One region of the Dyella humicola genome, then DNA from elsewhere that is predicted to be linked to it. Evidence: riboswitches for the same ligand, from Rfam matches in the RefSeq annotation. Region 1 holds a riboswitch; each other region holds the start of a gene.
What was found. Region 1 has a riboswitch for cobalamin ahead of btuB (TonB-dependent vitamin B12 receptor). Riboswitches for the same ligand answer to the same signal wherever they lie in the genome.

Region 1 (10,582 bases):
ACCCCAGAAGTCACTCTCTGGAACCCGGGTCGGTCCCGGGCACGCCGAATGCGCTCTCAGGTCCGGGTGATCAAGCCAATGGCCAGCAGGGCCAGCAGCAGCCCGAGTAGGTTCACCCGGCTCAGGCGCTCCCGGAACGCGAGCAGGCCCACCAGCGCGCCCAGCGCGACGACGCCGAGGTTCATGCTGGCAAAGACCAAGGCCGGATGGTCGGGCAAGGCCTGATGGCCACGCACGTAGAACACGATGTTGCCGAAGTTGGCCAGGCCAAGCATCAGCCCGGCGATCGCATCGCGCAACGTAAAGCGAACCCGGTCGTACCACCGGCGCCACAGCTGGAGACCGAATGCGACCACCAGGGCCAGCGCGAACATCGCCTGCAGCGATGCGGCGAATGGCGTGCCGGCCTTGGCGACCAGCTTGAACAGAATGTCGATGACGCCGAAGCCCGCAAATACCACCAGCGGCCACAGCCAGCCCGAGCTCTCGCGGTCACCGCGCTCCGCACGCCACACCATGCAGGCCAGCGCCAGCAGGCCAAGCGCCACCCCCGCCCCCTTGGAGATGCTCAGCGTTTCGCCAAAGAGCAGGAACGCCGCCAGCAGCGAGATCATCAAGGACAGCCGTTGCGCGGCGTCCGTGCGCACAATGCCCGCGCTACTCACAGAGGCCGCCAGGGCCAGGAAGATCAAGGGCAACAACAGGCCCAGACCCACGAAGCCCAACCATGGCGCCTGCGGGCTACGTAGCACGTCCAGCGAAGGATGGAATACGGCGGCGGTCAGCGCGCTGGTCGCCACGTAGTTCCACGCGACGGCCTGCCCGATATCGATTTCCAGGCGACGCGCCAGCTTCAGCAGCACCGACACCAGCACGCTGCAGATGACGCTCAGTAGCACGTAGATCATGGATACCCTTGGGAGAGAGAGAAGTCCAAACCATCGGGCATCATGGGTGAGCCATGCGCTCGCGGTAAGGCCCGGGACTCACGCTCCTGAGTTGTGGAGCTAACCGGTGCCATCATGGCGTCATCGTCATCGGGTGAAACCTCATGCTGGAACTGCGTCCCACCTGCGAGCGGTGCAACAAAGCGCTGCCACCTGCGTCGACTGAAGCCATGATCTGCTCGTTCGAATGCACGTTCTGTCAGGGCTGCGTCGAGCTGCTGCACAACGTTTGCCCCAACTGCGGCGGCGGCTTCACCGCGCGGCCGATCCGGCCAGAGCAGGACTGGAAGAACGGCAACACGCTGGCCAGGTATCCCGCGACCGGCAAGGTCACCTATAAGCCGGTTGACCTTGCCGAACATGCCGCCCTGGTGATGCGGCTGGAAAAGCTGCCGCCCGAACGCCGCTGACGATTACGCGCCGCGCAGCGCCGCGGCTTCGCGCGCAAGCAGCTCGATGCCGGCCCAGTCGCCACTGTCCAGCTTGTCCGCCGGCGTCAGCCACGAACCGCCGACGCACAGCACGTTTGGCAGCGCGAGGAAGTCCGGGGCGTTGGCCAGGCTGATCCCGCCGGTCGGGCAGAAACGGATCTGCGGCAGCGGGCTGGCCCAGGCACCCAACAGCTTGTAACCACCGGCCGGCACGGCCGGGAAGAACTTCAGATGGTGGTAGCCGCGCTCCAGCAAGGTCATCGCCTCGCCCGCCGTGGCCACGCCCGGCAACAACGGCAGCTCGCAGTCGTCGGCCGCGTCGAGCAGGCCCGGCGACACGCCCGGCGACACCGCGAAACGGGCGCCCGCCTTGTGCGCCGCGCGCAGGTCCTTTGCGCTCAACACCGTGCCGACGCCGACGACGGCGCCTTCCACTTCTTCGGCGATGGCACGGATGGCATCCAGCGCGGCCGGCGTGCGCAGCGTCACTTCGATGGCGGGAACGCCACCGGCTACCAGCGCACGCGCCATCGGCACGGCCGCGCGGGCGTCATGGATGATGACCACCGGTACCACCGGCGCCAGGCGCAGGGTGGCTTCGATCTGCTTTTGCTTTTGTTCGATGCTCATGGCGTTCCGTGATGTCGAAAAGGGTCAGTTATTGGGCCCGGCGTTACAGCACGCCGGCGCCGAGGTCAGCCGTGCTTGCGGCCTGGCGGAAGATGCCGAACAGCTCGCGCCCCATGCCGAATTCGTGGGCCGACAGATCGGCCGTCGCCGGCACGCGCGAAGCGAACTCGGTCGCTTCCACCAGCACGTCCAGGCGCCCATGTACCGCGTCGAGGCGAACGATGTCACCGTCGCGAATGCGCGCAATCGCTCCATCCGCCTTAGCTTCCGGCGTCACGTGGATGGCCGCCGGCACGCGGCCGGACGCACCCGACATGCGGCCATCGGTGAGCAAGGCGATGCGATGCCCGCGGTCCTGCAGCACGGCGAGGGTTGGGGTCAGCTTGTGCAGTTCCGGCATGCCATTGGCCTGTGGCCCCTGGAAGCGCACCACGGCAACGAAATCACGATTCAGTTCGCCACGCTCGAACGCCTTGCGCACGTCGTCCTGGTCGTGGAACACGATGGCGGGTGCCTCGATCACCAGGCGATCGTCGGGCACCGACGACACCTTGATCACCGCGCGCCCCAGGTTGCCGCTCAACATGCGCAGGCCGCCATCGGCGCGGAACGGTTCGCCGACACCGCGCAATACACCGCGATTGCCGCTTTCCTTGGAGACCGGCTTCCACGCCAGCTTGCCTTCGGCGTCCAGCTGCGGCACCTGCGTATAGCCGTCCAAACCGGTACCGAACACCGTACGCGCGTCCCCATGTAGCAGGCCCTGGCTCAACAGCTGGTCGATCAGGAAGCCCATGCCACCGGCTTCGTGGAACTGGTTCACATCGGCGTAGCCGTTCGGGTAGACGCGCGCCAGCAGCGGAATCACCGACGACAAGGCGTCGAAGTCGTCCCAGCGCAGTTCAACGCCGGCGGCGCGCGCGATCGCCACCAGATGCAGAAGGTGGTTGGTGGAGCCGCCCGTCGCGTGAAGGCCGATGACGCCGTTGATGATGGCGCGCTCGTCGATGATGTGACCCAAGGGCAGATGAGCGGAACCTGGCTCGCTGAGCTCGGCCACACGGAGCACGGCCTCACGCGTCAGCGCGTCACGCAGCGGCGTGTCCGGCGCCACAAAGCTGGCGCCTGGCAGGTGCAGGCCCATGATCTCCATCAGCATCTGGTTGGAGTTGGCCGTACCGTAGAACGTACAGGTGCCGGCCGCGTGATAAGCGGCGGCTTCCGCTTCGAGCAATTCCGCGCGCGTCGCCTTGCCTTCGGCATAGGCCTGGCGCACCTTGGATTTCTCTTCATTGCTGATGCCGCTGGGCATCGGGCCGCTAGGAATGAACACGCCCGGCAGATGGCCGAAGCTCAGCGCACCGATCAGCAGGCCGGGCACGATCTTGTCGCAGATGCCGAGGTAAAGCGCGGCATCGAACATGTCGTGCGACAGCGATACGGCGGTCGCCATGGCAATCAGGTCGCGCGAAAACAGCGACAACTCCATGCCGGCGCGTCCCTGCGTCACGCCATCGCACATTGCAGGCACACCGCCCGCCATCTGTGCGGTGATGCCGGCCTCGCGCGCAATCTGGCGAATCAGCTCCGGGTAGCGCTCGTACGGCTGGTGCGCCGACAACATGTCGTTGTAGGCATTGATGATGGCGAGATTGGGGGTGTGGCCTTCGCGCAGTCGTGCCTTGTCCGAGCCTTCGCAGGCGGCGAAGCCATGCGCGAGATTGCCACAGGAAAGTCGTTCGCGATGGGTACCGGAAGCTTGTACCGCATCGATGCGACGCAGGTAAGCCGCACGCGAATCGCGGCTGCGCTCGCGCAGACGCTCGGTGACTTCGGCAACCACGGGGTGAAGCACGTTCATGATCAAACTCCGGATAAGTCATGGCGCGCGACGAGGCGCGCCATGTACTGAAGGGTTCCGCGGAAGCCTCAGGGGCACCAATAGACGGTAACGGGCACGCGCTTCTGGGTCAGCACGGCGCGCACCGGATAATTCGCGGCCTCGCCCACGCCCTGACTGGCATCGGCCAGCAGCTGGCGCTTGGCCTCGCCCTCGATGTGCAGACAAAGTGCACGTGTGTCGAGCAGGGCGGACAGCGTGAAGGTAATGCGCGGCTCACCGGCGCCAGCCGCACGCATGGGCAGCACATGCACAGGATTGTTCGGATCCAGTGCTTCGGGAAGACGGTCGCCGCCGGGAAAGAACGAGGCGGTATGCCCATCGTTGCCCATGCCGAGCACAACCGCATCGAACGGCAGCGCCAGCGACGCCATCCGCGCACGCACCGTGGCAAGCCCGGCTTCCGGCGTCGGCGCATCGGTATAGAGGGGAACGAACTGCGCCGCAGACGCCTCATGCTGCAGCAGTGTCGCCTTCAGCATGCCCGCGTTGGAGCGTTCGTTACTCTCCGGAACCCAGCGCTCGTCGACCAGGGTGACCTGGACCTTCGACCAGTCCAGCGTCTCGCGAGAAAGGCGCTCAAACAAATGACGCGGTGTGCTGCCGCCGGAAACGGCGAGCAGGGCTCTACCGCGCTCAGCGATGCCTTCGCGCAGACGCTCGGCGAGGTTGGTGGCCAGCGCGACGGCCAGGGCCTGGCTGTCGGTGAAGCTATGTGTGGTTAGGTTCGACATGGGAGGCAGGGCGCAGGCAGGGCGGGGCTTCGCGGTGAATTCACGCAGGCTCCGCGGTACAAGGATGGCGGGAAGTCTAGGCAGGCCGCCGCGACGCTCGGGTGAATCACCCTTGCGTCACGGCGGCTAGTATCGGTGAGCGGTTTACTCACTTTCCTCGTTCCAGGTGCGGCCATCGCGCTCGATCAGTGCCACGGCAGCGCTGGGACCCCAGGTGCCCGAGGTATACGGACGCGGCGTCTCGCCGCTGTCCGCCCACGCTGCGAGAATGGGATCGGCCCACTGCCAGGCCGCTTCCACTTCGTCGCGACGCATGAACAAGGTGGGGTTGCCGCGCACCACATCGAGCAACAGGCGCTCGTACGCATCGGGCTGCTGCACGCCGAACGCTTCGGCAAAACTCATGTCCAGCGGCACGTGACGCAGGCGCAGGCCACCCGGACCCGGATGCTTGATGGTGAGCCACAGCTTGATGTCTTCGTCTGGCTGCAGGCGCAGTACCAGGCGATTCTGCGCGAGCACGCCAGCCGCCGGATCGAAGATGGAATGCGGCACCGCCTTGAACACCACCGCGATTTCCGACACGCGCTCGGGCAGACGCTTGCCCGTGCGCAGGTAGAACGGCACGCCGGCCCAGCGCCAGTTGGCGATTTCGGCCTTCAACGCCACGAACGTCTCGGTGTTGGATTTGCCACTGGCGAGTTCGTCGAGGTAACCCGGTACGCTCTGGCCTTCCGCGGCACCGGCGCGGTATTGGCCGCGCACGGTGAGTTGGGCGGCATTGCTCTCATCGATCGGCTTGAGCGAACGCAGCACCTTGAGCTTTTCGTCGCGCACCGCATCCGGTTGCAGCGACGAGGGCGGCTCCATCGCCACCATGCACAGCAACTGCAGGATATGGTTCTGCACCATGTCGCGCAGGGCACCGGCGCGGTCGTAATACGCACTGCGCTGGCCGACCCCCAGCGTTTCGGCCACGGTGATCTGCACGTGGTCAATGTGCTCGGCATTCCACAGCGGCTCGAACAGCGCATTGCCGAAACGCAACGCGAGCAGGTTCTGCACCGTTTCCTTGCCGAGGTAGTGGTCGATGCGAAAGGTTTGCGTTTCGTCGAAGACGTGGCCGACGGCGTCGTTGATCTGGTTGGCGCTGGCCAGGTCGCGGCCGATCGGCTTTTCCAGCACTACGCGGGCGCGGCCCTTGTTCAGCCCATAGGAGCCGAGGCGGTTGCAGATATCGACGAACAATTCCGGCGAGGTGGAGAGATAGAACACGCGGATGTGTTCGGGCTGCTCGCCGATCAACGCCGCGAACGCATCCCAGCCTTCGTCCTTGCGCGCATCCAGCGAGCGATAGCCCACCTGGCCCAGGAAGGCCTCGATCTTGGCTGCGTCGCCACCGTTTTCCTGCAGCGCCTTGCGCAGCGAGGCACGGTAGCCATCGTCGTCCAGGCCTTCGCGGGCGATGCCGACGATGCGGCTGGAGGTGGGGATCTGGCCATCGACGAAACGGTGGTACAGGGCGGGCAGCAGCTTGCGTACGGCGAGGTCGCCGGTTCCGCCAAAAATCACCAGGTCGAACGGCTCGACCGGCAGGGGAGAAGCAGTCACTTCAGTCACCTCAAAGGCGATGCGGGGAGCGGGCACAGGGCGCTGGCGCCCGTGCGGTGCCCCGGGATCGTACCAGTGACATACCAGGCAACACCAGTTCTCCGTGATACCGCGTGAACCCGCCTGGCACAACGGTTCTCATCGGAAATTGGTAACCTCGGAAAGTCCCGCCAAATCACCCGATTGCCATACTGGTATGGTCATTGGTATCGTTCCGGCATGGAAACCGCCCTCGTCAACGAATACCGCCGCCTGAGCCGAGACCCGGCCACCAGCCAACCGCTCGCCTACCTGCGCCTGCGCCGGGCCATCCGCAACGTGGTGGAACACCGCGATATCGAGCCGGGCCAGGCCCTGCCCAGCGAACGCGACCTGTCGCGCTTGCTGGAGCTCTCCCGCGTGACGATCCGCAAGGCCATCGCCGGCCTGGTCGAAGAGGGTCTGCTGAACCAACGCCACGGCGCCGGCACCTTCGTGGCCGAACGCATCATCAAGCCGATGTCGCGCCTCACCAGTTTTACCGAAGACTTGCGCGCACGCGGTCTCAATCCGCGTTCGGAGTTCTTCGAACGGGGCGTGGGCGAGGTGACGCCGGAAGAATCCATGGCACTGAACCTGTCGCCCGGCGTGCTGGTCGCCCGCCTGCATCGCGTGCGCTATGCCAAGGACGAACCGCTGGCGATCGAACGCAGCGTGGTGCCCGCCAGCATCCTGCCCGACCCGATGGTCGTTCACGACTCGCTCTATCAGGTGCTGGAAACGCTGGGTTGCCGCCCACGTCGCGCCTTGCAGCGACTGCGGGCCGTCTCGCTCGGCGCCCAGCAAGCCCGTCTGCTGCACGTGCCGGTGGGCAGTGCCGGCCTCAATATCGAGCGCCGCAGCTTTCTCGATGATGGCCGCGTGGTGGAGTTCACCACCTCGTGGTATCGCGGCGATATCTACGACTTCGTGGCCGAGCTGCAAACCGACTAAGCCGCGGCTTGGTTGCTGCTGGCGAGGGATAACCTTAAAATTCCGTTCGTTCGGGTGTCCTGCGGCGTAACTCCACAGGATGAAACGGGAAGCCGGTGCATGCTGCCAACGCAGCCATTCCGGCGCTGCCCCCGCAACGGTAAGCGAGTGATTCGAACCTGATGGCGACATGCCACTGTGCCTCGGCACGGGAAGGCGCCCGACGGTGCATGCACGCGATGCATGCCACTCGCAAGCCCGGAGACCGGCCCGACACGTAACGGATGGCTCGCGGTGGGCGAGGCCGGACGTCGTGTCATGGCGCATCTCGCCTGTCCGCCGTTCTGCTCCCCCAAGTGGCCGTCCGACCTCTGGAAGTCAGGTGTCGCGCGCGGGTGCGCGGCCACAAGGAACACCATGAAGAAGACTCTGCTGGCAGCTGCGCTGCTGTCGTGCACGATGGCCGCCCAGGCCGCTGATACAAACTCGCCGCCATCGCTGTCCACCGTGATCGTCACGGCCACGCGCACGTCGATCACCACCGACGAGGCGCTGTCCTCGGTCACCGTCATCACCCGCGCGGATATCGAACGGCTGCAGCCGGCGTCGGTACACGACTTGCTGGTGGGCTTGCCCGGCATGACCTTCACCCAGACCGGTGGCCTGGGTCAGCAGAGTTCGCTGTTCCTGCGTGGCAGCAATTCCACCCATGTGCTGGTGCTGATCGATGGCGTGCGCATCGGCGCGGTGGGTGCAGGCTTGCCGGCATTCGAGCAGATTCCGGTCGACCAGATCGAGCGCATCGAGATCGTGCGCGGTCCGCGTTCGAGCCTATACGGCGCCGATGCGATCGGCGGCGTGATCCAGATCTTCACCCGACATGGGCAGCAGGACGGCAAGCTCACGCCGTCACTCAGCGTGTCGGCCGGCAGCCACAGCTACACGGACGGCCACGCCGGCCTGTCGGGTGGTGACTCGCACGCCTGGTTCAACGTAGGCCTGGGCGGTCAATACACCAGCGGCATCCCCGCCTGCCGCGCCGGCGCCGCCGAGGCTGGCGCCGGTTGCTTCGTCGACCAGCCGGGCGACGATGCCTTCCGCAACTGGAACGGCATGGCCAACGGCGGTTATCGCTGGGACAACGGCACCGAACTGTCGGCAACGTGGCTGCGCAGCAAGAGTTTTGTCGAATACGCCGGCAGCCCCTTCAGCGGCAACCAGGCGGTCAACCAGCAGATCGTGTCCGGCGCGCGCCTGAGCTTCACCCCGCTCGACGCCTGGAAGGTGACGCTCAATGCCGGCCAGAGCAGGGACGATTCGTCGACGTACTTCCAGGGCGTCTACAACGACATCTTCGCGGGCACGCAGACGTATTACCCGCGCACGCCGAGCGGTTATGCCGACTCGCGCCGCAACCAGGCCTCGTGGCAGAACGACATCACCCTGGACACCAACCAGCTGCTGACGGCTGGCGTCGACTATCAGCAGGAATACATCAACAGCGACACCGGTTACCTCAACAGCCGGCGCGAGGACACCGGCGTCTATGCGCAGTACATGGGCACTTTCGGTCGCAACGAAGTACAGGCATCGGCGCGCCACGATCACAACGATCAGTTCGGCAATCACAACACCGGTGCGCTGGCGTGGGGCTACAGCTTCGATCATGACCTGCGCCTGTCGGCCAGCTACGGCACCGCCTTCCACGCGCCGACCTTCAACGACATCTACTACCCCTACGGCCTGGGCAATCCCAACCTGAAGCCGGAAAAGTCGCGCTCGGGCGAACTGGGCCTGAGCCAGAAGCAGGAGGCGTGGAACTGGGCGGTGAACGTCTACCAGACCAAGATCGACGATCTGATCGCACTGGATAGCAACTTCGTGCCGCAGAACATCAGCCAGGCGCGCATCCGCGGCGTCGAAGGCCAGTTAGGCGCGAACCTCGACGGTTGGCAGGTGCAGAGCTACCTCACCCTGCAGCAGCCCAAGAGCACGGCGAGCTCGTATGACGGCAACCTGTTGCCGCGTCGTCCGGAGCAGACGGCGCGCGTCGATGTGGATCGCCGCTTCGATGCGTTCGGCATTGGCGCCACCTTCTTTGCCTCGGGCAAGGCTTATGACGACCTGGCCAACCAGCATCGCCTCGGCGGTTACAGCACCACGGACCTGCGCGCGAGCTATGCCTTCCTGCCCAACTGGCGCATCGAGGCCAAGTTGGCCAACGTGTTCGATCGCAACTACGAGACGGTCTACTACTTCAACCAGCCTGGCCGCACCTGGTTCCTGACGCTGCGCTATAACCCGTCGACGCGTTGATCTGCTCTGCCGGCACCTCACGGGGTGTCGGCAATTAGCACGATCGTCATCCCGGCGTAGGTCGGGATGACGACGCCCGATTAATCCATCCCTTACGGCACATTCGCCGTCACCCGATTGCGTGCATAAAGGCGACCGAGGGTACGCGTACGCGTCCCGCTAGTCGGTGCGACAGGGGTGCGCCGATGACAACGGTCAGGATGCCCGTGAACCTTTTCGCGCCATTGATACGTCGCCCGATCGGCACCTCGCTGCTGGCGCTCGGCCTCACCCTGGCGGGCTTGTGGGCGTACCTGTTGCTAGGTGTGGCGGCGCTGCCTGCGATCGAATTCCCCGGCATGGTGGTCTACACCGAGGTGCCGGGTGCCAACGCGCAAACCATGGCGTCGACCGTGGCTGCACCGCTGGAACGACACCTGGGCCGTATTCCCGGCATCAAGGAGATGCATTCGGAGAGCAACGACGGCTCGACCTCGATCCGCATCCTGTTCAACTTCGGCAACAACACGGACAAGCTCGCGCGCGACGTGCAAGCGGCGATCAACGCGGCCCGGGTCGACCTGCCGTCGAGCATGACGGTGCCGCCCCGTTACTTCAAATTCAACACCGCCAACATACCCGTCCTACTGCTCTCGCTCACCTCTGAGACGGTCCCGCCAGACAAGCTCTACGACCTCGCGGATACCCTGATCAATCCGGCTCTCGCACAGATTCCCGGCGTGGCGCAGGTGCGCGTCATCGGCGGACGACCGCGCGCCGTGCGCGTCGAGCTCAATACCGTCGCGCTCGCCGCCAAGGGGCTGACGGCCAACGACGTGGCCAACGCATTACGCGCCGCCAACGTAACCTCCCCGCAAGGCACGCTGAGCGACGGCCGCACGCAGATGACGGTGACCGCCAACGACTCTCTGCACAACCCGGAAGAGTTCGGCAACCTGCTGATCGCGATCAACAAGAATGGTGCACCGGTGCGGCTGTCCGACGTCGCGCATGTGGTCAGTGGCCAGCAGGATGAGTACCAGGCGGCCTGGTTCAACAACCATCGCTCGGTGGCGATCCGCA
Region 2 (10,582 bases), 350 kb from region 1:
GGCTCTCGCTGTCTGTCGGCAAGTGCCTTGATCTGATTGTCGAGTGCGCGCGTTTGCGCATCGAGTTCACGCAGTGCCGTAGCCGGCACCGAAGACTGCGCCTCCAGCGCGGCGCGTTGGGCTTCCAGCACGCCACGTTGTGATTCGAGCTGACCCTCTCGGGCGGCGAGTTCCCCCATGCGAGAGGCCGCGGCGCCTTGCTGGCTGGCCAGACGGCCTTGCGCGCCGGCGAGGCGGCCTTGTTCACTGGCCAGGCGACCCTGCATCCTGGCCATCTCCTTCATGGGTGCGTAGACGCTCTGCGCGCGACGGATATAGGTGTCGTCCCGAATGACATACGCCTGCTGCTCGCGACGTATCCACAACATCGATTCGTTGGCCTTGCGTTCGCGCTTGGCCGCGTCGATGTCTCGGGTCGTGCCGTTGACCATGATGCTGTCAGCATTACGATCGAACAGGGCGAAGCCGTTTCTCGAGTCGTTGTCGATATCGATATCGACATGACTGGCGTGCAGTCCGTTCGTATCCGCGGGCGGCGCAGGCGGCGCGGGTGGTGCAGGCGGCGTCGGCGGGGTTCTTGGCGTGGGCGGCGTCAGCGGCGTGGGTGGCGTCGGCGGAACCGGTGGCACGCTGCTCGTATGCGCATGACTATGCGTCTGCGTGACGGTGGCGCTCGTGGGCTTCTGTGCGACGGTCGCTGCCTTGGCAGGCACCGCCTGGGTCACTGGGGCGGCCAGCTGTGCCGGTTGAGCCGCGCTAGCCGCGGTTGCGGGTGCAGCGTTGGTGGCATCCGAAGCCGCTTGGGTTACGCGATACGGCAGCACACCCGCAGCGGCGACCAGGACGATCCATAGCCAGCCGCGTGCACCTGACGTGGTGCCCTGAGCACTCTGTTGCAGCATGGTCAACCGCCTTTTCAGATTATTGAAGGTGGGGGAAGCACCGGCCAGGCCGGCATGGAGCGGATGAGCCACGCCGAGCCGCAGCAACAGGCGGCCATAGTCCTGCGGGGTCGCATCGTGTTGTTGCACCACCTGGGCATCGCAGGCAGCTTCGCGATGCAGCGCGTATTCGCGCATGGCCCAAGCCACCAAAGGGTGAAAAAAGAACAGTCGCTGCGCCATGGCGGGCACCCAACCCATCCAGAGATCGCCACGGCGCAAGTGCGCCAGTTCGTGCGCGAGCGCCAGCGCAGATTCCTCCGCGGAAAGACTCTGCTGCGCGGGCAGCAGCACGGTAGTGCGCCACAGGCCGGTGACCTGCGGCGAGTCGATGGCAGGCGACACGCGCAGCGAAGGGCACCGACGCAAGCCCATGGCCTTGGCCTGTGTCGAACACGCGGCCTGCAGGGCGGGATCGTTCAAGGGCAGCGAGGTGCGCATGACGGCTCGAGCCTCAAGCCATTGGCGCGAGGCCAGCATGACTTGCACAAGTACGCCCGCCAGCCACAGCGCAAACAACGCGACCTTCCAGTTCGCAGGTGTCGACGCAGCATCCGTCGTGGCCGCTACGGCTTCGCTGTCGGAAGCGCTGTCAGCGACCTGAAACGACGTGGGATCGGTGACCCGGGCGACGGCCGTGAAGTGATGTTCACGGGGTGCGGCGAGCACGGTTACGACGGAAGCTTCCGGTACGGTGGCGGGAGCAGGGGAGAGCAAGCGCAGTTGCAGCGGCGTCGCCACGACCAGACCGAGCAACAATTGCACGCCAAGCAACCACCACAACAGGCTTCGCGTCGATGCCGGCAGGCGCGGCATGTATCGGCCAGCAAGCCAGATGCCGCCGGCGAGCAGGGCCGCCTGCAAAGACGTCCAGGCAAGACGATCGACGACGACTTCAGCGAACGATGAGAAGGCGCTCATCTCAGGTCTCCTTGCGGCGCGATTGCAGCTGGCTTACCAGCGCTTCCAGCTCGGCGAGTTCGGTATCGCTGACTTCGGCGCGTTCGGACATCCACGCAACAAAGGGCGACACCGAACCACTGAGTGTCTTTTCTACAAACTGGCCGACCGCCGATCGCATCACCTCGCCGGGACCCGTGGACGGGCTGTAGCGATAGACGCCATCCACCTGGCGGCGGCGCAGAAACGACTTGCTGCGTAGGCGGTCCATCATGGTCAGCACGGTGGAGCGGGCCAGCCCACGTGGTTCGCCAAAACCGGTGACGACTTCACCGACCGACGCATGGTTGTGTTCAGCGATGTATTGCAGCAGCGCCAGTTCCTGGTCGCCGATGGATGGCTTGGCCACGTTTGAATCCCTATGACTACATCTGTAGTCAAGCTAATCCGTGACTACAGCTGTAGTCAATAGGTCGTTGGGCAGGGCAATGGGTCGGGAACGAACTTGTTGCGTCGCACAAAAAGCGGAGTAGACTTCGCGCCGTCCTCATCCAGCAGCGCGCATCGGAGTGCGCTTATATGAAGGCCGTGGCCACCTTATTCGCCTACTCGTCTTGCCGCATCCGGCACCGCTTCTCGCGGACGGGCTAGCGCTCCCCATCGTTCTCCAGGCTGTATCTCCGCCAGCGGGTTGATCGCGCTGATGGGTGAGGCATGCCGGATGGACGTCCAAATCGGTGCATGGCGCCAAGTTCAAAGCAAGGGGAAATCCATGAAGACGCTCTTCAACAGGCTGGCGTATGGCGGGTGGCCGTTCGCCATCGGCGTGCTTGTTTATGTCGCTGTCATCGGCCCGGAACTGATCTCCGCCGCCAGTACGTCTGCCGTACTCGTAGGTCTCGGTCTCCTCGCCCTGCTAGCGGCGTGGGGCCATGTCGTCCTGCGCCGTGTTCTCTCTCACAAGGAATGATCAAGCCATGAAGCGCTTAGTGACGGTGTTGTTATCGCCTTTGGTGTTGTCGCTTGCTGCATGCTCCAAAGTGCCGGCGGGCAATGTGGGCGTGAAATTCCAGATGTATGGCGACGACAAGGGTTCGTTGCAGGAATTGCCGCCGGGTCGCTACTGGGTGGGCTGGGGCTATGAGATGTACACCTTCCCCACTTTCACTCAGACCTATACGTTCACCAGGTCCGCATTCGAAGGACGCCCGGTTGATGAGTCGATCAGCTTCCAGACATCGCAAGGTTTGACCGTAAATGCCGATGTGGGCATCACCTATCACGTCGATCCGTCCAAGGTGACGCTGATCTTCCAGAAGTACCGCAAGGGCATCGATGAGATCACCGACGTCTATCTGCGCAACATGATCCGCGATGCGTTGGTGAAGGACGCCTCCAGTCTCGACATTGAATCGGTCTACGGCAAGGGTAAGGCCAGCCTTATCGAAGCCGTGCAGAAGGACGTTGCCGACGAAGTGGGTTCGGTCGGCATCGTGGTGGAGAAAATCTATTGGATCGGCGAACTGCGCTTGCCGGAGAACGTAGTGCAGTCGATCAATGCCAAGATCCAGGCCACGCAAATGGCCGAGCAGCGCCAGAACGAGGTGGCTCAGGCACAGGCCGAGGCGCAAAAGGTGGAGGCCGAGGCACAGGGTAATGCGCAAGCCCAGCTCACCATCGCGGAGGCCGAGGCAAAGGCGATCTCGCTGAAAGGCGAAGCACTACGCCAGAACCCGAACGTCGTGCAAATGTCTGCCATCGAGAAATGGGACGGTCACCTGCCCACCTATAACGGCGGCGGTGCCTTGCCGTTCGTGAATCTTAGCAGCCCGGTGCCGAGCAAGTAAGCAAGCTTGATTCCCGCACTCGACGCCGGGAGCGGGCGTCGAGTACGGTGGAGTGCCGCGATCACTGAGTGCTTTCTCCGCTCTTGATTCAAGTCAAGCCAACGTGGGTGCAGATGCCCGCCCACTCGTCCGAAGAATCGCTCAGGGAGGACGCGGGTTACGAATTTTGTCCGGCGCACAAACGCGCCTAGACGGCGGGCAACACGAATCAGTGGTTTGTCACCCAAACGGGCAACGCGACGGTCAACATCCCGCAGACAGCGCACTAAGTACAAACCGGAGGCGTCGTGAAGCCCGGTAGTGTTGATGCATACGCGACGTTTACGATGAGTTACCAATAAGCGGAAGTTGCCATGGTTGCGATAAGCAGCCGGTGATAAAAAAGCTCGTCTCTTGTGACGGGCACTTCCATTTTCTGCTGCGTTAAGGCGATTTCGACGCCGCGGTTTTCGATCAGAACGCCATATCGAATGCCACTTCGCCCTGCACGCCAACCTGATAGGCCGAGACGCGGCGTTCGAAGAAGTTGGTCACTTCCTGCACGTCCTGCAGATCCATGAAGTCGAACGGGTTCTTGGCGCCGTACTTCTTGGGCAGGTCGAGCTGGGTCAGGCGCTGGTCGGCACAGTATTCGAGGTACTGACGCATGTCCTTCGCCGACAAGCCGGCCACGCCACCGGAAAGCACGTCCTCGGCGAATTGCGTTTCGCAAGCGATCGCCTCTTCCAGCATCTCCTCGATCTGGCTGCGCATGGAGTCGTCGAACAGGTCCGGCTCTTCCGATCGCACAGTGCGTACCACGTCGAACGCGAAAGCCATGTGGCAGCTTTCGTCACGGAACACCCAGTTGGTGCCCGATGCCAGCCCGTGCAGCAGGCCGCGCGAGCGCAGGAAATACACGTAAGCGAACGCAGCGAAGAAGAACAGGCCTTCGATACAGGCCGCGAAGCAGATCAGGTTGAGCAGGAACTGGCGGCGAGGCTCGCGCGTCTCCAGTCGATGCAGGTTCTGCACCGAATCGATCCACTTGAAGCAGAACTCGCCCTTCTGGCGGATCGAGGGAATCGTCTCGATCGCGTGGAAGGCCTTGTTGCGCTCGGTCGGATCGGGAATGTAGGTGTCGAGCAGGGTGAGGTAAAACTGCACATGCAGTGCTTCCTCGTACAGCTGGCGCGACAGATACATGCGCGCTTCCGGCGCATTGATGTGCCGGTACAGGTTAAGGACGAGATTGTTCGCCACGATGGTGTCACCGGTAGCGAAGAACGCGACGAGGCGATGAATGAGGTGGCGATCAGCTTCCGACATCTTTGACTTCAGGTCGGTGACGTCGAGCGAGAAATCCACTTCCTCCACCGTCCAGGTGTTCTTGATCGCATTGCGATACATCTCGTAGAACTCGGGATAACGCATGGGGCGCAGGGTGAGTTCGAAACCGGGGTCGAGGATGTGTTGGGGGCGGTCGGGCTGGGTGGACATGGGGTTCCCTTGCATCAGTGACGCACAGCCGCAGGCCGTCGCCATTCGGTTTTGTTCGTCATTCCAGCGAAAGCTGGAATCCAGTGACTTCCTGCTCTTCGACGGCAAGTGTCGGCGAAAGGCGCTGGGTCCCAGCCTTCGTTGGGATGACGAGCCAGGAGGCGGGTGCGAATAGGTTTACTGGCAGGCTTCGCAATACTCCGGATTCTCCAGCGAACAGAACACGGCCGCCGTCGCCTGCTCCTGATCCGCAACAGGCGCAGCCTTCGCCGCTGGCGCCGAAGACACCGTCGTCTTGGCGATCTTGGTGGCCGGACGCGAACGCAGGTAATACGTGGTCTTGATGCCCGCCTTCCACGCATACATGTACATCGAGCTGAGCTGGCCGATATTAGGGTTTTCCATGAACAGGTTCAGCGACTGGCTCTGGTCGATATAGGCCCCACGTGCAGCACCAAGATCAATCAATGCCTTCTGCGGTAGTTCCCATACCGTGCGATAGATGCTGCGCAGGCGCTCCGGGATCGCAGTGATGCCCTGGATCGAACCCTCGGCCAGCTTGATGGCGTCGCGGACTTCACCGGTCCACAGGCCGAGGGTCTTCAGTTCCTCGACCAGGTAGCGGTTCACCACCAGGAAATCGCCGGACAGCGTCTCGCGCTTGAACAGGTTGCTCACCTGGGGCTCGATGCATTCATAGCAACCGGCGATCGACGCGATGGTGGCGGTGGGTGCAATGGCGATCAGCAGCGAGTTGCGCAGGCCCTTGGCCTTGATCGCTTCGCGCAAGGATTCCCAGCGGGCGCTGTCGTGCGGCTGCGCGTTGCTCCAGTAGTCGAACTGCAGTTCGCCGTTGGCCGCACGGCTCTCGGCAAATCCGGGATGCGCGCCTTGCTGTGCCGCCAGTTCATTCGACTGCGACAGCGCGTGGAAGTAGATCTCTTCGGCGATGCGCGTGGACAAGGCCAGTGCTTCGGCCGAGTCGAACGGCAGGCGCAGTTTGAAGAATACGTCCTGCATGCCCATCACGCCCAGGCCGACCGGTCGCCACTTGCTGTTGGCGGTCTTGGCGGTGTCGATGGGGTAGAAGTTGAGATCGATCACGCGATCCAGCTGGCGCACCGCGGTGCGCACCGTGGAGGCGAGCTTGTCGAAATCGAACACACCGTCGACCACATGGCGCGCCAGGTTCACCGAACCCAGGTTGCACACGGCGGTTTCCTCGGCCGAGGTCACCTCCAGGATCTCGGTGCACAGGTTGGACAGGTGGATGACGTTTTCGGGGCGCGCGGTCTGGTTGCTGGTGGCGTTACTGCGATCCTTGAAGGTGATCCAGCCGTTGCCAGTTTGGGCCAGCGTGCGCAGCATGCGCGCATACAATTCGCGCGCCTTCACTTTCTTCGCGGCGAGGCCGTTGGCCTCGGCTTCGCGGTAAGCGTTCTCGAAGGTCTCGCCCCAGCTGTCGACGAAGTGCGGCACGATCTTGGGGTCGAACAGCGACCAGTCGCCGTCGCTCTCGACGCGGCGCATGAATTCGTCGGGAATCCAGTTGGCGAGATTGAGGTTGTGAGTACGGCGGGCTTCGTCGCCGGTGTTGTCACGCAGCTCGAGGAATTCCTCGACGTCGGCGTGCCACGGTTCCAGGTAGACGCAAGCTGCACCCTTGCGCTTGCCGCCCTGGTTCACGGCGGCCACCGAGGCATCCAGCGTCTTCAGCCACGGTGTCAGGCCGTTGGAATGGCCGTTGGTCCCCTTGATCAGCGAACCGCGCGAGCGCACGCGCGAATAGGCGAGGCCAATGCCGCCAGCGAACTTGCTGAGCTTGGCCACGTCGGCGTATTTGTTGTAGATCGACTCCAGCGAATCGGATGGCGAGTCGAGCAGGAAGCACGAGCTAAGCTGTTCATGCGCGGTGCCGGCATTGAACAGCGTGGGCGAACTGGCGATGTATTCCAGCGACGACAGCAGGCGATACAGTTCCAGCGTCTCGCCGATCTCGTTGCCGCCCAGTGAGCACGCAATACGCATGAAGAAGTACTGCGGCGTCTCGATCACCTTGCGCAGCTGAGGATGGCGCAGCAGGTAGCGGTCGTACACCGTGCGCAGGCCGAAGTATTCGAAGCGGCGCGAGGCGAGCGGATCGATGGCGTCGTTGAGCTTGCGCGCATTGGTGGCGACGAAATCGCGCAGGCGCGCATTCAGGATGCCAAGTTCGGCGCCGCGCGCGATGGACTGCGAGAAGCTCTGGATTTCCTGGCCGCTTACTTCCTTGTCGACATAAGCGCTGAGCAGGCGCGCGGCCAACTGGCCGTACTCGGGTTCTTCGGCGGTGAGTGCGGCGGAGGTGCGGATGGACAGTTCGTCCAGCTCGCGCGTGGTGGCGCCGTCGTACAGGCCGCCAATGGTCTTCAGCGCCACGCGCAGCGGATCGACGCCGTGCAGGCCTTCGCCGCTGCGAGTGACCGCGCGCACGATCTTGTTGACGTCGACGATCTCCTGGCTGCCGTTGCGCTTGGTAACGCGCATCTGGCCAGGGTTATGCGGTGGGGTCAGGGCAAACGGCGCGTCGTCGCCGCCTTGGGCGGGTGCGATGGGCTGGGGTGCTTCGGCCACGACGGCCTCGGCAGGGAAAACGGCGGCGTCCGCGCGGTCGTCAGTACGCTCGCGCGAGGTGGTATCGATAGGTTGCATGCAGCATCGCTCCGGGCCTGGTCATCAACCGCCTGCTCCCGCGCGCAGGGCTGAAATAGTGCGAGTCCACGGACGGTCGACCGACAGGGCATGCCGCCCTGCGCATCGACGCGCCTCCCCGCGGAAGCCGTCACCACGCATCGCGGCGCTCAGGCCACGATGTGCCGGCAGGTCTTCGGACTCGTGGACATGGGTCTTGCGACCCGGCCTACTTGCTCCCGCTTCCCAGCCGCTGAGGGCCAGTGCGATGGGGGCTTTCGTTTCCACTTACCGCTGCGGGGCAGTTCCGGATTTGCACCGGATTCCCTATTAAGCCAATCCGACCGTAGGTCTGAGAGAGGCACCGACCAGCACAACATATCGGGCTAAACCAGGCCGGTCAACCCAATAGATTGTGGATTAGGCGGTGGATAAGCAGGAAAAAGTGAGGCGGTGGCGGGGGTTATCGGCCCAGCAGGAAAATTTCCTGGGGCTCTGTTCAATGGCTCCACAGGAAGGACGGCAGCAGGCCGAAACGCCACTTCGCCTGAGTCGTCATCCCCGCCATCGCGGATGACGGCTTGCTTCGACGATCGCCCTGGGATTTGAAGCAGAGTGCTTGGCTCAGCTCGGCCGGCTGGCGAGGATGTCGGCGAACGTCGCGGCGAAACGGTGCACGTCCCCCGGCCAGCGAGCGGAGACATAGTTGCCGTCGCGCACAACGAAGGCCGGTCTGCCATCCGTAGCGCTGTCACGCACCAGGCCGGAGGTCTTGCGTCGATAGTCTGGAACGTCGCGAGGCACATCGAGGAAATCTTCAGGCCTGGCCAGTGCGCGCGTCACTTCCTGCTGCACCGACATATAGCCCGCCGGCTGCCCGGGACCATCGGGATACGTGCGGTAGTAGTCCGGGTCCCAGAAGCGGGTGATGCGGGTGATCGACCACGCGGATTTCTCCAACGCCCAGGTCAGCGCGGTAGTGCGTCGGCCATGCAGCACGGAACGACCATCCGCACCGCGGCTGCGCGCAGCGAGCACCACGCCATGACAGATCGCGGCGACCGGTTTGTCGGCGCCGAAGAAGGCGGCAACTACATGCTGCAGCTGCGAGCTTTCGAGATATACACGCACGCCACGCGCGCAGTGGCCACCGGGAAGCAGCAGTCCATCGAAGCCAGCGGTCTCGACGTCATCCCAGCGCAGCGGCGCGTTGAAGGCCTGATCTTTCAGTAGCGCGGCGTAATCGCGACGCGCAACCGCATTGGCGCGCAATAGACGGCCAAACGCGGTCAGCTTGCGCAGGCCCGGGATCCAGCCCCACAGATCCAGTCCTTCGCCACTGATCATGATCGGGTCCGCGCTGGCCGTCTGGCCGTCTGGCGTGGCAAACGTCACCTGATGGCCTGCCTGGGTAAGCACGCGCCACGGCACGGCGACTTCGCTGGGGTCGAAGTCCTGGTGCGGCAGGGGGATCAATACGTGGGCCATCAGGTGTACTCAGCTTCCAGCCAGCGATGTGGCCAGGCGCGGCCCGGTGCCAACCTGGTGGAGTGCTCCGTCTGGGATGGCGTCAGGAGCCTCGGAAAGCAGGGTGCGGTCCTTGACCCAGGGCACGTCTTGCTTGGGACCGGGTACATAGATGTCCCAATGACCGTATTCCGACGCCGGTGACTGCTGTTCGCCGAAGGCGTGAAGATCGAAACTGACGGGAACACGCACCAGCCAATAGGGCGCATCGGCGTCTTTACCCTTCGTCGGGATATCGTAGGTCCATTCTCTGGCAGCGTTGAGCGCAGCGCCGGCTAGGCTCTTGCGATACCGATCCATGGCCCATTTGTCGCCGTAGGCACGCAGGTTGACCTGTTCGGCGAAAGCATCTTGCACGCGGCCATCCCGGTCGATGCGCAACAACAGGAAGACCGTGCCCGATACCCGCGCATCGATGGCCATCGGCGGGTACTGGGGTTGCCGCCTGGTCTTGAATTGGATGCGCTCGTCCTTGGCGCCCTTATCGTCGCCGAAAGTCGCGGCGATGATGCTCACCGATTCGTGTTGCGCGTCGACGGCCTTGGCGAGTACGCGCACGCTCATGCTCTCATTCAAGACAGCCTCGGGCGTGGCAGCAAACTGAAATTTCCAGGAAGGGATATTTTTCCGGATGAGCTCGGTGACCGCCGGCGGTAGCTTCTCCGCCTGATCGAGCACATAGCCTTTGACGCTGCCGTCCGGACTGATCTGCACAGCACCCTTCACGAGCATGCTCGCCTCGGCGATCTTCCGAACATTTTCCGCCTGTGCGTCCGGTGTCGCGCACGACAGCCACACACTCAACATGCCCACCAGCAAAAGCCTCATACCGAATCCCTCCGTTGGAATGCACGCAGTCTAGCTTTACGGGGGCGGCATTTAGCCTTCCAAGGCGGGGCCAGTCGCCAGCCGGGGGCGTGCCATGGTTTTCGAATGGGTCGAACAGCCCGCCACGACCTTAAAAGTGTGATGGTCATCACATTTGGTATGCTACGGTGATGATTCCGAATGCTTTTGTCGGCGTCTTCGGAAGGTCGGTGCCTGGTTTCCGACCGAATGTCGTGGGGATTCCACGGCCAAGGAGGGCGGCAGCCTTCTGCGGGAGTGCGGTGCGTTATGGCGCAGGCCCCCGTGGTATCGGAGTTCCGGTACCGCGCCTTCATCAGCTACAGCCACCAGGACAAGTCCTGGGTCGACTGGCTGCACAAGGCACTGGAA
Region 3 (10,582 bases), 860 kb from region 1:
CGGCATCGACATGCGCATGCAACGCCTGGCGCAACATGTCATGGCCCGACAGCGCCGACAAATGAAGCTCGGGATAGCCACCCGGCAACCACACCGCATCGCAATCAGGCAGGGATTCCCCCGCTATGGGCGAGAAGAACAGCAGCTTTGCGCCCGCTGCACGCAGCACGTCCAGGTTAGCCGGGTAAATGAAACAGAACGCCTGATCGCGCGCGATCGCCAGGCGCAAACCTCGCAATCGCGAACCGACCGGTGACGTCGCCACCGGTAAGAATGCCGCGGGCGGCGGTAGCTCGGACGAGGCATGCGCAGCCCAGGCATCGGCCAGCGCATCGAGTCGGGCATCGATATCAGGCAATTCCCCCGCCGACACCAAGCCGAGATGGCGTTCGGGCAAGGCAAGTGATGCATCGCGCGGCAGGGCACCCAACCAACGCAGATCGGGCGGCAGACTGTCGGCCAATAATTGAGCGTGATACGCACTGCCAACGCGGTTGGCGGTTACGCCATGAACCTGCAGCCCTTCGCGATAGCGCGCCAACCCCGTGGCAATGGCACCAAAGGTTTGTGCCATGGCCGAGCCATCGATCACGGCCAGCACAGGCAAGCCCAGCTTCTGTGCGAGGTCCGCGCTGGACATGCCGCCGTCGAACAGACCCATCACCCCTTCCACCAGGATCAGATCGGCGTCCCCGGCGGCTTCATACAGGCGCGCACGGACATCGTCTTCGCCACCCATCCATAGATCGAGCTGATACACCGGTGCCCCGCTGGCGCGTTCGAGCACCATCGGGTCAAGAAAGTCCGGGCCCGTCTTGAATACGCGCACGCGCCTGCCTGCGCGCGTATGCCAACGCGCCAGCGCCGCGGTCACCGAGGTCTTGCCCTGGCCCGAAGCCGGAGCGGAAACCAGCACGGCAGGGCAATGATGGGTTTTCGGTTGCATCGACATCACCTACAGCTCGATACCCTTTTGAGCCCGGATACCGGCCTCAAATGCATGTTTCACCACGCGCATTTCCGTCACCGTATCCGCCTGCTCGACCAACCTATCCGGTGCACCGCGACCCGTGATCACCACGTGTTGCTGCGGCGGTCGCGCAGCGAGTGCGGCGCCAACCACGCCAACATCGAGATAACCCTTCACCAGAGCGATATTGAGCTCATCCAACAGCACGAAGTCGTAACGGGCATCGGTCAGCATGCCCGCCGCCACCTGCCATGCTGCATCGGCGGCCTCGATGTCGCGGGCCTTGTCCTGGGTCTCCCAGGTATAGCCTTCGCCCATCACGTGATAGTCGATTTCGTCGGGAAAGCGACGGAAGAACGCCTCTTCGCCGGTGGAAAAACTGCCCTTGATGAATTGCACCACGCCACAGTGGAAGCCATGACCGAGCGAGCGAGCCAGCATGCCGAAGCCGGACGAACTCTTGCCCTTGCCGTTACCGGTGTTCACCACCAACACGCCGCGTTCGATGGTGGCGCGGGCGATCTTGCGGTCCACCAGTTCCTTCTTGCGCTGCATGCGCTCGCGATGGCGCTCTTCGGCGGTCAACATTTCACCGCGCGACGGATCGTTCATAAGCCTGCTCCCCGGCTATGCATCTGATGGAACCTACTCGTCATGGACATGGCTCCTATGCCTGCTGCGCTGACGGCGCGGCACGTGTCGACATCAGCCTGGCAACGGCGGCATAGGCCACCAACGCCACCGTGACATAAGCGAGCGTGGTGCGCACGAACAGGGGAGCCCACTGCCACAGACGCGACACGTACTCGGCCAGGTGCGGCTGTGCATAACGACCACCCAGCCAATAAAACGCGCCATTGGAGATGGCAAAGGAAACGGACGCTGCCAGCAGCGCGACGACCCAGGCGCCCAACAGCGAAGCCGTGCTGATGCGCAGGCGTGGCGCGTACCAGCGACCGCCATACCAAAGCACGGCATAGGCCGAGGGCAGGAACGCATACGCCGGCGTGACGCAAAAATCGCTGACACCGGCATACTGGATCGATGCCCAGTCCAGCCCCATGGCAAGCGCCACCAGCGAGGCGAACATCGCGTGGCGGCGTAGCAACAGACCACCGATAAAGAACACGGCCATCGAAGCATCGGGCAGATGCAGCACATCGCCAAAATGCTTGAAGCGGGTGGACAACATGACCAGCACCAGCAACCCCAATAGCAGGGCAGAACGCGGACCTGACGGTAACTTCATGACGTGACTCCCGGATCTTGGTCTAAGGTCTTGCAATGGTCACGCGGGGCTGGGACGACCCGCCCCGCGCTTGCGCTTATGGAGCCGGCTGGTAACGCAGGGTCAGCATGTAATTGCGACCGGGCTGGTTGTAATACCAGGCCGTCTCATAGTTTTTGGCGAACGCATTGTTGAGCGCCAACTGCAGCTTCCAGCTGCGATCCAGTGCATAGGCCACGCGCAGATCGGTCAGGGTGTAGCCGCCGAGCGGATGCTGATTGGCAAGATCGTCGTAACGACGTCCAGCCACGTACCAGCTACCGCCCACGCTGAAGGCACCGAAACCGCGGTCCACATCGACGCGCGCCGTCTGGCGTGCGCGACGCGGCAACAGATTGCCGTACTGGTCGCCAGGCGTTTCATCGCGCGGATCGAGCCAGGTGGCCGTGCCGGTCAACAGCCAACCGGCGAGGTGTCCACTGACCACGCCCTCGGCGCCGCGAATGCGCGCATCTTCCACGTTGCCCGGCAGGCCGGTCGACGCGTCATAGGTGATGAGGTCATCGACCTTGTTGCGAAACGCATTGAGCGACCAGTAGCCCCAGCCGTAGGCGCCACGGAGGCCCAATTCGATGTTCTGCGAGGTTTCCGGCTTGAGGTTGGGATTGCCGTAGTACGGGTAATACAGGTCGTTGAACGTGGGTGCCTTGAACGCCGTACCGTAGCTGGCCGTCAGGCGCAGGCTGTTGCTGAAATCCCAGCCCCACAGGACGCTGCCGGTGTTCTTGCCGCCGAACTGGCTGTTGTCGTCGCGGCGCACGCTGGCCTGCAGCGACTGGCGCCCGAAGGTCTGTTGCCACTGCACGAACACGCCACGATCGATGCGGCTGTCCACGGCGTAGGCGGTGCTGCTGTCCACCTGATCACGCTGCCAGTCGAAACCGCTGCTGAGCAGGCCACCGCCCAGCGCGATATCCGCCTGCAACGAACCAATATCGCGATGGGTGTCGAAACGGTCAACGTAGACGCCTTGCAGATAGTCCTTGCTGAAGTCGCCGCTGGTACCCACGCTCAAGGTGAAGGTGAGGTCCTTGGTGGGACGGTAGTGCAGACGGCCGCCGACCACCTGGGTCACGCTTTCGTCGGAGTCGGAATAGGTGCCGTCGTAATAGTTGTGGCCCTCGCTGCGGAACAGGCGGACATCGGCGTCCCATTGCTGGTCGAAGCGATAACCGCCCTGCAGGGTCACGGCGGTGTTGCGATAGCCGTCCTTGTCGGGCTGATCGGCGAAACACGCGGCACCGACTTCGGCGGCTCCCACGCGACAGGCGTTGATGCCGTCGGTCTGGTCATGCGAGGCCTGTAGCGAATACCAGCCGTTACCGCTCGTCCCGGCCAGACCAGCCGAACCGCTTAGATGACCATAGCTGCCCACGCCCAGGCTGAAGGCAGGTACGAACGAGCCCTCGGGGCGACGAGTAAAGATCTGGATCACGCCACCGATGGCCTCCGAACCGTACAGGCTGGAGAACGGCCCGCGCACGATCTCGATGCGCTCGATCTGCTCGACGGGGATGTCCTGTAACGCAGCCGTTCCAGTGGTGGCCGAGCCGATCTTGATGCCATCGACCAGCACCAGCACATGATCGGACTCGGTGCCACGCAGAAATGCGCTGGTGGCCTTGCCTGGGCCGCCGTTGTTGGCCAGCTGCATGCCGGGCGTGCCGCGCAGCAGGTCCGCCAGGGATGCCGGCTGCAGGCGTTCGATATCGGCACGATCGATCACGGTGATCGCCGAAAGGGTCTGGTCCTGCGTCTGCGCAGTACGGGTCGCGGTGACCACGACGCTACTGAGGTCGGTCGTCGCATCGTCGGCGGACGCCGACGAGATCACGGTCAACAACATCGCCGCCAGGATCGTCTGGCGGACGGGGGACTTCTGAAATGCCACAGCAATGCTCCTCAACCGCGCCTGCCCGCGCGGTTTGCATGAGATAAGGAACAGGCGTGAGGAGACGTGGCGGCCATGCGACGCATGGCATCCATGACATGGCCCACCGCCTGTCTGGTCGTACCTCGAGGCCGGTCTCCGGGCTCGCGAGCGAAGGCATCGGATGCCTTCCGGACCAGCGCCTTCCCATGCCAAAGCACAGTGGCTATTGCTGACCGTTTACTCGCCTACCGTTGCGGGGGCAGCTCCGGAATGGGCGCTCACGCGCCGCACCGGATTCCCGTTTCAACCACTCGCTTTGCAGCTGGTGGTCACCTCAGGCGGGGCGATCTTAGCAGACGGGAGATTCGATCGCCTGCCGGCGCGCTTTGCTCCTTCTCCCTTCCGGGAAGAAGGCTGGGATGGGGGGCGGGTGCTTGCGGTCACGCGTTGACCGAGCGATATCGCCAGGTTGCCGCTTACGCAGCGGGCGTTCCGAACCGCTGCCGCGGTCCGGGTCACTTTTCTTTTGCTGGCCCAAAAGAAAAGTAACCCAAAGAAAATGGCCTAAAGAGCCAGAGCTCATAGCATGGCGCGGGATACGAGCCTGACGGGCGTGGCCAGCCGAATGAGTGGCGGCCCACGGCCGACACACCGCGGCTACACCGCAACGCGCCGATGCGAAGAGGGCTTAAGGCGTCGGTGGTGGGGTGGTTACCTGGCACTTGGATGCGACAAACATCACGACCTTTGGCCGAGCCTGCTTTAAGTCCTCATCGCGGTGGCGCGTTGCGGTGTAGCCGCTGTGTGTAGCCGTGGGCAGTCAGTTCCCTAATCGCGGGAACCTTCCAGCGCTTCTATCCCACGCAATGCTGCCAGCTCTAGAGGCCGTTTTCTTTGGGTTACTTTTCTTTTGGGCCAGCAAAAGAAAAGTGACTCGAGCGCCGGCAGGCGATCGAAACGCCCGCTGCGTAAGCGGCAACCTGGCGGCCACGCTCAGTCGTCGCGTGACAGCATGCTCCCGCCCCTCGCCCCAACCTTCTCCCCAAAGGGGAGAAGGAGAAAGAGCGGGTGACTCGACGTTCAAGCCGAAACCACCTCAGGTTTCGAGGTTACTGTTTGCGGAACGTCAGATGCCCCTGCTCTGCATCCACCACGATCGTGGTGCCGCCAGGGAATCGGCCTTCCAGGATCTCCCTGGCCAGCGGATTCTCCAGCTGCTGCTGGATCGCCCGCTTGAGCGGACGCGCACCGTACACCGGATCGAAGCCCACATTACCGAGCAGATCCAGCGCCTTTTCGCCGATCTCCATCTTGAGCTCGCGTTCGGCCAGGCGCTTCTCCAGATAGGCGAGCTGGATCTTCGCGATGGCGCGGATCTGCTTCTTCTCCAGCGGACGGAACACCACCAGCTCGTCCAGGCGATTGATGAACTCGGGACGGAAGTGCGCCTGCACCACGCCCAGCACGCTCGCCTTCATCTGCAGATAGTCCGCCTCGCTGTCGCCCGCGTGCTCCTGGATCATCTGCGAGCCGAGGTTGGACGTCATCACAATGACGGTGTTGCGGAAATCCACCGTGCGACCCTGGCCGTCGGTGAGGCGACCATCGTCGAGCACTTGCAGCAGGATGTTGAACACATCCGGGTGCGCCTTCTCCACCTCGTCCAGCAGGATCACGCTGTACGGGCGGCGACGCACGGCCTCGGTGAGATAGCCGCCTTCCTCGTAGCCGACATAGCCAGGAGGCGCACCAATCAGGCGACTCACGGAGTGTTTCTCCATGAATTCGCTCATGTCGATGCGCACCATGGCGTCCTGCGTATCGAACATGAACTCGGCCAGCGCCTTGCACAACTCGGTCTTGCCGACGCCGGTGGGGCCGAGGAACAGGAACGAGCCATACGGGCGGTTGGGATCGGACAGGCCAGCTCGTGCACGACGAATTGCATCGGATACCGCGCGGACCGCCTCGTCCTGACCGACCACCCGCTTGTGCAGCGCGGACTCCATTTGCAGGAGCTTTTCGCGCTCGCCTTCCAGCATCTTGTTGACCGGGATGCCGGTCCAGCGCGACACCACTTCGGCGATCTCTTCCTCGGTGACGCGATCCTTCACCAGCTTGAACTCTTGCGTTTCAGCGGCCTGCGCGGCGACAAGCTGCTTCTCCAGCGCTGGCAACGTGCCGTACTGGATCTCGCTCATCTTGGCGTAGTCCTGGCGGCGCTGCGCGGCTTCCAGCTCGATGCGGGCGGCTTCGATCTGCTCCTTCACCTTGGTCGCGCCCTGCAGCGCGGCCTTTTCGGATTTCCAGATTTCGTTGAGGTCGGAGAACTCGCGCTCGAGCTTCTGGATGTCTGCATCGAGGTCGGCCAGGCGCTTCTTGGACGCCTCGTCGGTTTCCTTCTTCAGCATCTCGCGCTGGATCTTCAGCTGGATCAGGCGGCGCTCCAGGCGGTCGAGCTCTTCCGGCTTGGAATCGATCTCCATGCGGATGCGCGAAGCGGCCTCGTCCATCAGGTCGATGGCCTTGTCCGGCAGCTGGCGATCAGGGATATAGCGATTGGACAGCGTGGCCGCGGCAACGATGGCCGGGTCGGTGATCTCCACGCCGTGATGCACCGCGTAGCGCTCCTTGAGACCGCGCAGGATGGCAATCGTGTCCTCGACGTTGGGCTCGCCCACATAGATTTTTTGGAAGCGGCGCTCCAGCGCGGCATCCTTCTCGATGTACTTGCGGTATTCATCGAGCGTGGTCGCGCCGATGCAATGCAATTCGCCGCGCGCGAGCGCGGGCTTGAGCATGTTGCCGGCATCCATGGCGCCATCGGCCTTGCCGGCGCCAACCATGGTGTGCAGCTCGTCAATGAACAGGATGATCTGACCTTCGTTCTTGGCCAAATCATTCAGCACAGCCTTCAGGCGCTCTTCGAATTCGCCACGGAACTTGGCACCGGCGATCAGCGCGCCCATGTCCAGCGCGAGCACGCGGCGATCACGCAAGCCTTCCGGCACTTCGCCCTTGACGATGCGCTGGGCCAGGCCTTCGACGATGGCGGTCTTGCCCACGCCGGGTTCGCCGATCAGCACCGGGTTGTTCTTGGTGCGACGCTGCAATACCTGGATGGTGCGGCGAATTTCCTCATCGCGACCAATCACCGGATCGAGCTTGCCGCTTTCGGCGCGCGCGGTGAGGTCGATGCAGTATTTCTCCAGCGCCTGGCGCTGTTCTTCCGCATTCTCGCTTTGCACTTTTTCGCCACCGCGCAACTTTTCGATGGCCGCTTCGATATTCACCTTGTTGGCGCCAGCCGCCTTGAGGGCGGCACCCAGTTCACCCTTGTCTTCCAACGCCGCCAATACGAACAATTCGCTGGCGATGAACTGATCGCCGCGCTGTTGCGCAAGCTTGTCGGTGAGATTGAGCAAGCGCGTCAGCTCGTTGCCGACATGCACGTTGCCCTCCTGCCCGCTGACTCTTGGCAGTCGGTCGATCTGCTCGTTGATGCGCTGGCGCAAGGCAGGCACGTTGACTTGTGCCTGCGTGAGTAACGGCGCCGTCGAGCCGCCTTGCTGGTCGAGCAAGGCAGCCATCACGTGCACCGGTTCAAGCATGTTGTTGTCGCGCCCGACGGCCATCGATTGCGCATCGGCCAGCGCCTGCTGGAAGCGCGACGTGAGTTTGTCCATCCGCATGGGCATGCCCCTCATCAAGGTGATCTGGCGGCCTCGCCGCCACTGCCCGAAGAGATGCGGACGACACCGCGCGATTCAAGCACTACCGTCATCACGCGCATATCACGTGTTCGGTTTTTGCAGGACCCATCCATAGCTAGTCTTCACATTTGTCTTGCTAGGCTCGTGGCCGTGATATCGCCCTCTCCCTCCCCGGCCATGTCCGCTCAATTACCACTACCAGCGCCACCCCTGCCGGGCGCCGGTGAACACTGGGCTCTGTTTCTCGACGTGGACGGCACCCTGCTGGATGTTGCCCATCGGCCTGACCAGGTTTTAGTCGACACGCGTCTGCGCGACCTCCTCGACGACCTGTTCGGCACACTGGATGGCGCCCTTGCCCTCGTCAGCGGGCGCAGCCTGGATGACCTAGACGATCTGTTTGGCCATCCACCTTGGGCGATGGCCGGCTTGCACGGACTGGAGCTGCGTGGCGCCGATGGCAGCTATCGCGGCGTCCACATTGGCGCGGCGCGACGCTCGTTGGTGCGGGAGTTCGCCACCACGGTCGCCGCGGGCCTTCCCGGTGTACTGGTGGAAGACAAGGGCATGGCAGTGGCCCTGCACTGTCGCTCCGCACCTGAGCAGTTCCAGGCACTGCGCGCAAGTGTGGAGGCGTTGTTGCCCAGCCTTGCCGGCTACGACATGCAGCTGGGCAGCATGCTGATCGAACTCAAACCCCAGGGCATGGACAAGGGCACGGCAATCGCCCATCTGCTGGCCCATTGGCCCTTCCATGGACGGCTACCTGTCTACGTCGGCGACGATCTCACCGACGAACATGGTTTTGCCACCGTCAATCTGGAAAGCGGCTTGAGCGTGCGTGTCGGCGGGCGCGGGCCCAGCGTTGCCCACTATGCGCTGCCGGAGCCCGCTTCCACACGAGCCTGGCTGGTCCGCGTGCTGCTCGCACTGAAGCACGGCGCCTTGTCTCGCGCCGACTACTCCAGAGGACATGCCTAACATCGTTGGTCACGCGCGGATGACGAGCCTGCAGCAACGCGCCCCTACCCTTCCATCCAGATCAAGCTGGCAAAGCGCCCGCTATTCGCCCCATCCCTGCGATAGGAATAAAAGCGCTCATCGATCCGGGTATCGAAGCCAGCGCCGTACACCTGCGCGACACCGGCCGTCAGCAGTCGGCGACGCGCCAATCCGGCGAGATCACACAACCAATGACCGGGGCGAGTCGGCATGAAGCAGCCTTCCGCGGCGGGATCGGCAATGAGAAACGCATCGCGCACTTCTTCGCCTATTTCATAGCTGGGTGCACCGATACACGGCCCCAACCAGGCCATGATCTTGACGGGCGGCGCCGGTAACGAAGCCAGGGCAGCCTCCAGCACACCGGCCACCATGCCGCGCCAGCCGGCATGGGCCGCCGCGACGGCATCGCCATCGAGCGTGCAAAACAGGACGGGCAGGCAGTCAGCCGTGAGTATCGCCAGCGGTTCGCCGATACGACAGGTCACGGCCGCATCGGCACGTGGCTCGTCCTCGTCGTACATGCGATCGATGTCGGCCACGTCGACGCCATGCACCTGTTGCAGCCAGTGCGGCGCCCGCTCGAGCCCCAGAGCTACCTGCACGGCGACGCGATTGGCTGCCACCGCCTCCGGCGCATCTCCCGAACGCGCGCCGAGATTGAGGCGATCGTAAGGTTCGTCGGAAAGCCCCGGCCCTTGCCGGGTGCTGACGGCCGCGCGCACCCGCGGCGGCGCCGGCCAGTCGGGGATGATCCAATCGTTACCGAACGTCACGCGATCACTGCCAATCGTCCGGCGGTGCTTGTGCCGTATCGGCGCGCAGGGCATCGATCAGCGCCTGCTGATCGGCGGGCCGCTCGGCGCTGAACGACAAGGGCTCACGGCTTATCGGATGCTCGAAGGCGAGCCGCTCCGCGTGCAGTGCCTGCCGCCGGAACCCGCGTAAGGCCGCCACCAGCTCCGGCGTGGCGCCCTTGGGCAGCTTCAGCCCACCGCCATAAAGCGGATCGCCGATCAGCGGATGGCCGATATGCGCCAAATGCACGCGGATCTGGTGCGTACGGCCGGTTTCCAGACTGCACTGGATCAGGCTGTGGGCGCGGAAGCGCTCACGCAGACGGTAATGGGTGACGGCATGCTTGCCATCCTCTTCGTCGCGTACTGCCTGGCGCAACCGATCACCCATGTGACGACCGATGGGCGCATCCACGGTGCCCCCAGCCACCAAGGTACCCAGCACCACGGCTTCGTACTGCCGTTCCACGTCGTGGCGCGACAGCATGTCGACCAGCGCCGTATGCGCCGCCAGCGTCTTGGCCACCACCATCAGGCCCGACGTGTCTTTGTCCAGCCGGTGCACGATGCCGCCGCGCGGCAGCTGGGCCAGCACCGGATCGTGATGCAGCAAGGCGTTCAGCAAGGTGCCCGCACTGTTGCCGGCTCCCGGATGGACCACCAGCCCGGCCGGCTTGTTCAGCACCAGCACATGGGCATCTTCGTGGACGATGTCCAGCGCGATGTCCTCGGGCGCCATCTCCACCTCGTCCTCCAGCTCAACTTCCAGCCGCACCTGCTCCCCGCCCCGCAGAAGCTGGCGGGGGGGCGCCAGGGCGCCATCCAGGGTCACCGCCCCGGCCTTGATCCAGGCCGTGAGACGCGAACGCGAGTAGTCCGGGAACATCTCGGCCAAAGCCTGGTCGAACCTCCGACCCGCGGCAGACAGGGGTACCGTGG

Region 2: another riboswitch for cobalamin. It lies ahead of OUZ30_RS01800 (ribonucleoside-diphosphate reductase subunit alpha); the one in region 1 lies ahead of btuB (TonB-dependent vitamin B12 receptor).
Region 3: another riboswitch for cobalamin. It lies ahead of btuB (TonB-dependent vitamin B12 receptor); the one in region 1 lies ahead of btuB (TonB-dependent vitamin B12 receptor).

What each region holds. Positions count from the first base shown of each region.
Region 1 is NZ_JAPDPC010000001.1:68,499-79,080, reverse strand. Features, by position in the region: gene OUZ30_RS00335 (EamA family transporter) at 57-908, opposite strand; gene OUZ30_RS00330 (DUF1272 domain-containing protein) at 1,052-1,357, shown strand; gene OUZ30_RS00325 (bifunctional 4-hydroxy-2-oxoglutarate aldolase/2-dehydro-3-deoxy-phosphogluconate aldolase) at 1,361-2,008, opposite strand; gene edd (phosphogluconate dehydratase) at 2,052-3,869, opposite strand; gene pgl (6-phosphogluconolactonase) at 3,938-4,642, opposite strand; gene zwf (glucose-6-phosphate dehydrogenase) at 4,787-6,253, opposite strand; gene OUZ30_RS00305 (GntR family transcriptional regulator) at 6,473-7,225, shown strand; cobalamin riboswitch at 7,261-7,492, shown strand; gene btuB (TonB-dependent vitamin B12 receptor) at 7,622-9,520, shown strand; gene OUZ30_RS00295 (efflux RND transporter permease subunit) at 9,727-10,582, shown strand, end outside.
Region 2 is NZ_JAPDPC010000001.1:417,188-427,769, forward strand. Features, by position in the region: gene OUZ30_RS01775 (M56 family metallopeptidase) at 1-1,862, opposite strand, end outside; gene OUZ30_RS01780 (BlaI/MecI/CopY family transcriptional regulator) at 1,864-2,250, opposite strand; gene OUZ30_RS01785 (hypothetical protein) at 2,614-2,811, shown strand; gene OUZ30_RS01790 (prohibitin family protein) at 2,819-3,688, shown strand; gene OUZ30_RS01795 (ribonucleotide-diphosphate reductase subunit beta) at 4,142-5,167, opposite strand; gene OUZ30_RS01800 (ribonucleoside-diphosphate reductase subunit alpha) at 5,345-7,858, opposite strand; cobalamin riboswitch at 8,008-8,225, opposite strand; gene OUZ30_RS01805 (type 1 glutamine amidotransferase domain-containing protein) at 8,462-9,325, opposite strand; gene OUZ30_RS01810 (energy transducer TonB) at 9,335-10,192, opposite strand; gene OUZ30_RS01815 (TIR domain-containing protein) at 10,481-10,582, shown strand, end outside.
Region 3 is NZ_JAPDPC010000001.1:928,117-938,698, reverse strand. Features, by position in the region: gene OUZ30_RS04010 (cobyrinic acid a,c-diamide synthase CobB) at 1-946, opposite strand, end outside; gene cobO (cob(I)yrinic acid a,c-diamide adenosyltransferase) at 956-1,558, opposite strand; gene OUZ30_RS04000 (hypothetical protein) at 1,638-2,219, opposite strand; gene btuB (TonB-dependent vitamin B12 receptor) at 2,296-4,104, opposite strand; cobalamin riboswitch at 4,262-4,483, opposite strand; gene clpB (ATP-dependent chaperone ClpB) at 5,241-7,823, opposite strand; gene otsB (trehalose-phosphatase) at 8,022-8,825, shown strand; gene pgeF (peptidoglycan editing factor PgeF) at 8,870-9,622, opposite strand; gene rluD (23S rRNA pseudouridine(1911/1915/1917) synthase RluD) at 9,627-10,582, opposite strand, start outside.